3 regions of the Solibacillus kalamii genome follow, and region 2 is predicted to be linked to each of the others. Evidence: riboswitches for the same ligand, from Rfam matches in the RefSeq annotation. Region 2 holds a riboswitch; each other region holds the start of a gene.
What was found. A riboswitch is a leader RNA that binds a small molecule or an ion and turns the genes downstream of it on or off. The one in region 2 is predicted to bind lysine.
Positions count from the first base shown of each region.

Region 1 (2,211 bases), on a different contig from region 2:
AAGCATTTGATAACAGTCATATGCATGGAGCTGATCCTGTTTCAGCAATGGTTGTTTTTATAGACGGGAAGCCTGCGAAAAAGGAATACCGGAAATATAAAACTAGAGAAGCGGCTAAACATGATGACTATGGTGCGATGCAGGAAGTTATTCGACGCCGCTATACACGTGTATTGCGGGAAAATCTGCCATTGCCTGATCTGATTCTCATAGACGGAGGAAAAGGGCAAATGGAAGTTGCACGAGAAGTAATTGAAGACGAACTTGGGCTAGTCATTCCAATAGCGGGGCTGGCAAAAGACGAAAAGCACAATACGTCCCAGCTTTTATTTGGTACGCCGCCGGAAGTTGTTCCGTTAAAGCGTACAAGTGACGGTTTTTATTTATTGCAGCGCGTTCAAGATGAGGTGCACAGATTTGCAATCACATTTTTACGTCAGCAGCATCAGACAAATGCGATTACTTCGGTTCTTGATGGAATTGAAGGTGTAGGTCCGAAGCGGAAGCAGCAACTTATGAAACATTTTGGGTCCGTAAAAAAAATTCGCGAAGCAAGCGAGCTGCAACTGCAGGAGTCCGGTGTTCCGGCAAAATTGGCGGAAGTTATTTATCGCCATTTTCATGAAGTACCATTGAATAAAGAATAGTGTTATGCTAATATTTAAGACAATTCAATATTTACTAAGATAGAGGCGCAGTATTCAATAGTACATTGCTTGAGGAAGAACAATTCCATTGACAGCAATCGAAAGGGGGTCCTGCCGAAGTGAAGTGCGTATTGTTCGCGTAGTTTGCTGGTTTTGCATTTAAGAGATGTAAAACTGTCAGAGCTTTTTGTTCTGGAGGGCTATCCTGAAAAACTTATAACTATTTATTTGTATTGACGGCGGCTTTCCATGAACATGGAAAGCCGTTTTTTGTTTTCGGTTTTATTCAAGGAGGGGAAAAAATGGAGACAGTTGTAGTAAAGTTTGGTGGTCCGGCATTGACTACACCGGAAAAAATAGTACAGGTGGCTAAAAAAGTGATAAAAGAGCAAGGACGTGGCATAAACTTAGTCGTTGTCGTTTCTTCAATGCCCGCTTTACGACGAGAATTCCGACAATATGCTGCCGAAATTACCGATGAGCCATCGAAACGGGAAATGGATGCACTTGTCGCATCAGCAGCACAAATGACAAGTGCAATGCTGGCGATGGCAATTCAGGAGCATGGTGGTAAAGCGGTGTCGCTTGCTGGTTGGCAAACAGGCATTCAAACAAATCAAAAACATGGCAATGCACGGATCAGTCATGTTGATAGTAAACGGATTGAGGAACATTTAGCATTAGGAGAAATCGTCGTAGTAGCTGGTTTTCAAGGAGTTACGGGGACAGATAATATTTCAACATTCGGCAAAGGGGGTTCTGAAACTTCAGCGGTTGCATTGGCGGTTGCTCTTGAAGCAGAGCGTGTCGAGATTTTTTCATCGGTTGAAGGGATTTTCACGGCAGACCCAGAAATTGTTAAAGAATCCAGGAAACTTCCGGAAGTTTCTTATGATGAGATGTTGGAATTTGCAAATTTAGGAGCTAAAATTTTGCACCCACGTGCGGTTGAACTTGCCAAAAAATATAATATACCGCTCATTGTACGCTCTTTCGTACAGGACGTGGAAGGCACTTTTATTAAAGGGGATGTAGACATGGAGAAAAACTTACTTGTACGCGGGGTAGCCTACGAATCGGATATAATTCGTTTGACGATAGGCTATGATTCTTATGAAACCGCGTCATTGGCAGAAGTGTTTAGTGTTTTAGCAGAAAATGATATCAATGTGGATATTATTGTTCAAGCAGTCATTGATGGCGTGAAGCCGACCATTTCCTTTACAATTTCGAAAGATGAGTTTGCGGAAGCTTTACGGGTATTGGAAACTAGTAAACTGTCGCTTGGCTTTAGTTTTGCGGATTTTGAAGTAGGTTTAGCGAAAGTATCTATTATCGGTTCTGCGATGGCATCCAATCCGGGAGTGGCCGCACGCATGTTTGCACGCTTGGGTCGCGAACATATTCCTGTAAAAATGGTCAGTACTTCAGAAATTAAAGTGTCTGTAGTTATCCCACAGGATGAGATGGTTCGTGCTGCGAATGTGTTGCATGAGGAATTCAATTTGGCGATGAAAGAAGTAACCGCTTCTTAAGGTAATAGCTGGAAATGAGCTGTAATGGC
Region 1 covers NZ_NHNT01000002.1:83,174-85,384, forward strand. Annotated here, with positions in the region: gene uvrC (excinuclease ABC subunit UvrC) at 1-647, shown strand, start outside; lysine riboswitch at 680-858, shown strand; gene CBM15_RS04060 (aspartate kinase) at 950-2,182, shown strand.
Region 1: linked by a shared signal. The riboswitch ahead of CBM15_RS04060 (aspartate kinase) and the one ahead of CBM15_RS08340 (amino acid permease) in region 2 are both predicted to bind lysine.

Region 2 (2,211 bases):
AATAATCGTAATACCTGCTGCGATTTGCCATCCTGTGTTTGCCGCTATAGGGTAACTGAAGCCTGCAGCAATTCCGGAAGAAATGTTCATTGAAACGGAATAAATCCCTGTTAATAATCCGATATGTAATGGGAATTTCCATTTGAAATAGCTAGGGATAAGAACATTCCCGAATGCAATTGCGACCCCGATTAATATTGTTCCTATAACGAGTAAAGATGTTGCCCCTAGCGAACGCAGTAAAATCCCTGCACAAAGTAAAATGACAGAATAAAATAATGTCCATTCAATCCCAAACTTGCGTGCAATACGTGGTGCAAATGGTGAGACGACCGCAAAGGCAATTAAAGGAATGGTCGTTAAAAAGCCTGCAAGAAAGTTCGATATCCCGAGCCCTTCACGTATAAATGAAATAATCGGGCCGATCAATGTAATCGGTGTACGTAATGTGGTCGCAAATAAAAATACGGCTACCATAAAATAGATGAGCGGTCGGTTAGATAGTATTTTTTTGCTATTTTGATTTACTTGTTGTGTGTCCATTTTCGATTCTCCTTTTGTATGTTGATATATGTTTGAGTAGTTTGAATACTCATAAAAAACAGAATAAAGGCGAAGCCATTGCTATCAAAAAAATGTTATGTTAGACTTTTAATCATTGATTCAATTAAATTAAATAAAACATTACCTCATGTAAATTATGAGGTAGAGGTCGCAATCATTAAGACTAGTATAGCTGAGATTAGGAAGAATCGGTGAAGCTTTATGAAAGGAATGGTTGCCGAAGTGTTATTTTTCTTCTTGAAAATAATGCTGGGGCTGTTTCCGATAAGGAACAGAACTGTCACATGTGTGAGCATGTGTTGAGCTATCTTTCAAGTTTGATGAGGTGTAACTATAACCATCACAAAAACTTGTGGTGGTTTTTCTTTTACACTTCACCAACAAAACAAAAAGGGAGTTTTATATTCATGAGTGAGATTAAAATAGATCAGCTCGGTAATAAAAATGAGTTGAAAAAAAGTTTGAAAAGTCGCCATATAACGATGATTTCGCTTGGCGGAACAATCGGTACAGGTTTATTCTTAGCATCAGGTGGTGCCATTGCACAGGCAGGTCCTGGCGGGGCATTGCTCGCATATGCGCTGATCGGCGTTATGGTGTATTTCCTAATGACATCATTAGGGGAAATGGCTGCGTATATGCCAACATCCGGTTCGTTTAGTACGTATGCAACAAAATTTGTTGATCCGGCTTTAGGCTTTGCGCTTGGCTGGAACTATTGGTACAACTGGGCGATTACGATTGCAGCAGAAATTGCGGCTGTTTCGTTAATTATGAAATACTGGTTCCCTGACAGTTCTTCAATGTTGTGGACCATTTTATTTATCGTAGTTGTTTTATCATTTAACTTGGCATCTGTAAAAGCTTTCGGTGAAGCGGAATACTGGTTTGCGATGATTAAAGTCGCGACAGTAATTGTCTTCATCATTGTCAGCTTTTTAATGATTTTCGGGATTTTAGGCGGGAACGATCCGGTCGGCTTCACGAACTTCTTCAAAGATGACGCACCGTTTAATGGCGGCTTCCTTGCATTGTTCGGTATTTTCCTTGCAGCCGGTTTCTCATTCCAAGGTACGGAAATGCTTGGGGTAACGGCAGGGGAAACAGATGATCCAGGCAAAAACATTCCAAAAGCTGTTCGTTCTGTATTCTGGCGTATTCTGCTGTTTTATATTTTTGCGATTGGTGCAATCGGATTACTGATCCCGTATACGGATTCACGTCTTTTATCTGAAGATATTGCGACAAGTCCATTTACATTAGTATTTGAAAACCTGGGTGTTGCGTTTGCGGCATCTGTTATGAATGCGATTATTTTAACGGCTATGTTATCTGCAGGGAACTCAGGATTATATGCAGCTAGTCGTATGCTTTATCAGTTAGCGGTAGACGGAAAAGCGCCGAAACTTTTCATGAAAGTAACATCGCGCGGTATTCCAATGTATGCACTTTTAGCTACATTAGCAGTTGGTTCGTTAGCATTCCTGGCATCGTTTTTCGGTGACGGTGTTGTCTACATTTGGCTGTTGAATGCTTCCGGTATGTCCGGCTTCATCGCTTGGCTCGGTATTGCCATCAGTCATTACCGCTTCCGCCGTGCATATGTCGCACAAGGAAATTCATTGAGTGACTTACCGTATGTATCTA
Region 2 covers NZ_NHNT01000004.1:60,891-63,101, forward strand. Annotated here, with positions in the region: gene CBM15_RS08335 (CynX/NimT family MFS transporter) at 1-573, opposite strand, end outside; lysine riboswitch at 699-879, shown strand; gene CBM15_RS08340 (amino acid permease) at 972-2,211, shown strand, end outside.

Region 3 (2,211 bases), on a different contig from region 2:
CCAATAAAAAATCCGATCAGAGTTCCGCAAATTGTCCCGATAATTGCCAATAGAAGTGCAGTCCAAGCACCACGTACGAATAAATCCCAGTTGTTCGTAAACAAGTTCCATGATGATTCTAAAAATGCCATCGCCTTGTCCTCCATTTCTTTCTTTGTTTCTACTATTTATGTATGAAACCATAATTTTAATAGAAAAAGGTTGTCTTCCGTTTGCCGGCAAGACAACCTCATCAAAACTGTTAATGCGACACAAATTATTGTGCTGCTGGTTGATTTGCAATTGCGTCTTCCATTAGTTGTTGACGCTCTTCTTCCGAAATTTCAGCTAATACTTTGTTAATTTGTTCACGTAAATCTGATCCCTTTTTCAAACCTACTGCTACAGCTGTTGACGCTTCGTCTGCTTCGAAGTTTGGCTCAGGCACGATGTATTTAATATTATTCAGTGCCATTTCAGCAGAAATACCTTCTGGACGTTCTGAAACATATCCATCAATCGCACCTGACTGTAATTGCACTCGCATAGCACCAAAATCAGTTGCCGCTACTTGTTTTTGAACACCTTCGATTTGGTCGATTACATTATAATGTGTTGTCGCTTGCTGACCTGTAATTTTTGCACCTGCAAAGTCAGATAACGAAGTTGCATTTGCATATGGACCGTCTTCTTTTACAACAATGACATAGTCACTTGTGTAATAGTTTTCTGTGAAATCAATTACTTCCTTACGTTCAGGCATTGGTGACATACCTGCGATTACCAGATCAATGGCACCTGATTGTAATGATGGAATTAAGCCATCCCAGTCTGTTTTAACAATTTGTAATTCCATGTCCAGACCTTCTGCAATTTTTTTCGCAATTTCCACATCATAGCCTGCTGCATATTCCTTTGAACTTGCAATTTGAACTCCGCCATTGGCATCATCTTTTTGTGACCAGTTAAAAGGGGCATACGCTGCTTCCATACCAATTTTAATAACTTTTTTGTCTGAATCAGAACCGCTTGTAGTACCTTCATCGCTTGAACCACACGCTGCTAACAATAGCATTGTCATAGCAGTCAGTAAAATTAATAGTCTTTTTTTCATAGAAAATCTCTCCTTTTTTGTTAAATTTCGGGGTTAACGTATACAAAAAACGACCTAAAAGAAGAACTTTAGGTCGTTTAAATTATAATTAGCCCGAATCCTCTACAGTTCCCATTTTGAGATAGCACAACTCAACCATCAGGGATATAGATGATTGAGACAGTTCTGCAATTGTTCACTGCAGACCCAGCATTGTAAAATTGAGCATTTACAACACTTCGGCGATATTTCCTTCTCTTATATTTCACAGCCAGCTCATGGCTCCATATAAGACTGTTAAGTATCGCGCCTCTACCTCACGAGAAAGTGAGGTTTTGATATGAAATTGATATGTTTATATTACATTATTGCGACATTTCCGTCAACAATCATTTTTCTGAAAGTTAGCTGTAAAAAAAGCTAATGCGCAATATATAACATACTGCGCATTAGCATAGAAGATACTATTAAGAATTTAATAATAAATCTTCTGGGTTTTCGATCATTTCTTTAACTGTTTTTAAGAAGCCAACAGAATCTTTACCATCGATGATACGGTGGTCATAAGATAATGCTACATACATCATTGGACGAATTTGAACTTCACCATTAACAGCTACTGGACGGTTTACGATTGAGTGCATACCTAAAATACCAGCTTGAGTACCGTTCATGATTGGTGTAGACATTAATGAACCGAATACACCACCGTTAGTGATTGTGAATGATCCGCCAGCCATGTCGTTTAAGCCTAATTTTTTGTCGCGTGCTTTACCAGCTAATTCCGCAATGTTTTTCTCGATTTCAGCAAAGTTTTTCGCATTTGCATCACGAACTACTGGTACTACTAAACCTTCTTCTGTTGATACAGCAATACCGATATCGAAGAAGTTGTTTAAGTGAATTTCATCACCGTTAATTTGTGCATTTACATATGGATATTTCTTTAATGCTGCTACTACAGCTTTTGTGAAGAATGACATGAAGCCTAATTTAATATCGTTAGCTTTCACGAACTCATCTTGTTTACGCTTACGTAATGCCATAATGTTCGTCATATCAATTTCGTTGAAAGTAGTTAACATTGCAGTTGATTGTTTAACTTCTAATAAACGTTTTGCAATTGTTTGACGACGACG
Region 3 covers NZ_NHNT01000003.1:26,206-28,416, forward strand. Annotated here, with positions in the region: gene CBM15_RS07095 (amino acid ABC transporter permease) at 1-131, opposite strand, end outside; gene CBM15_RS07100 (transporter substrate-binding domain-containing protein) at 257-1,093, opposite strand; lysine riboswitch at 1,208-1,395, opposite strand; gene odhB (2-oxoglutarate dehydrogenase complex dihydrolipoyllysine-residue succinyltransferase) at 1,540-2,211, opposite strand, start outside.
Region 3: linked by a shared signal. The riboswitch ahead of CBM15_RS07100 (transporter substrate-binding domain-containing protein) and the one ahead of CBM15_RS08340 (amino acid permease) in region 2 are both predicted to bind lysine.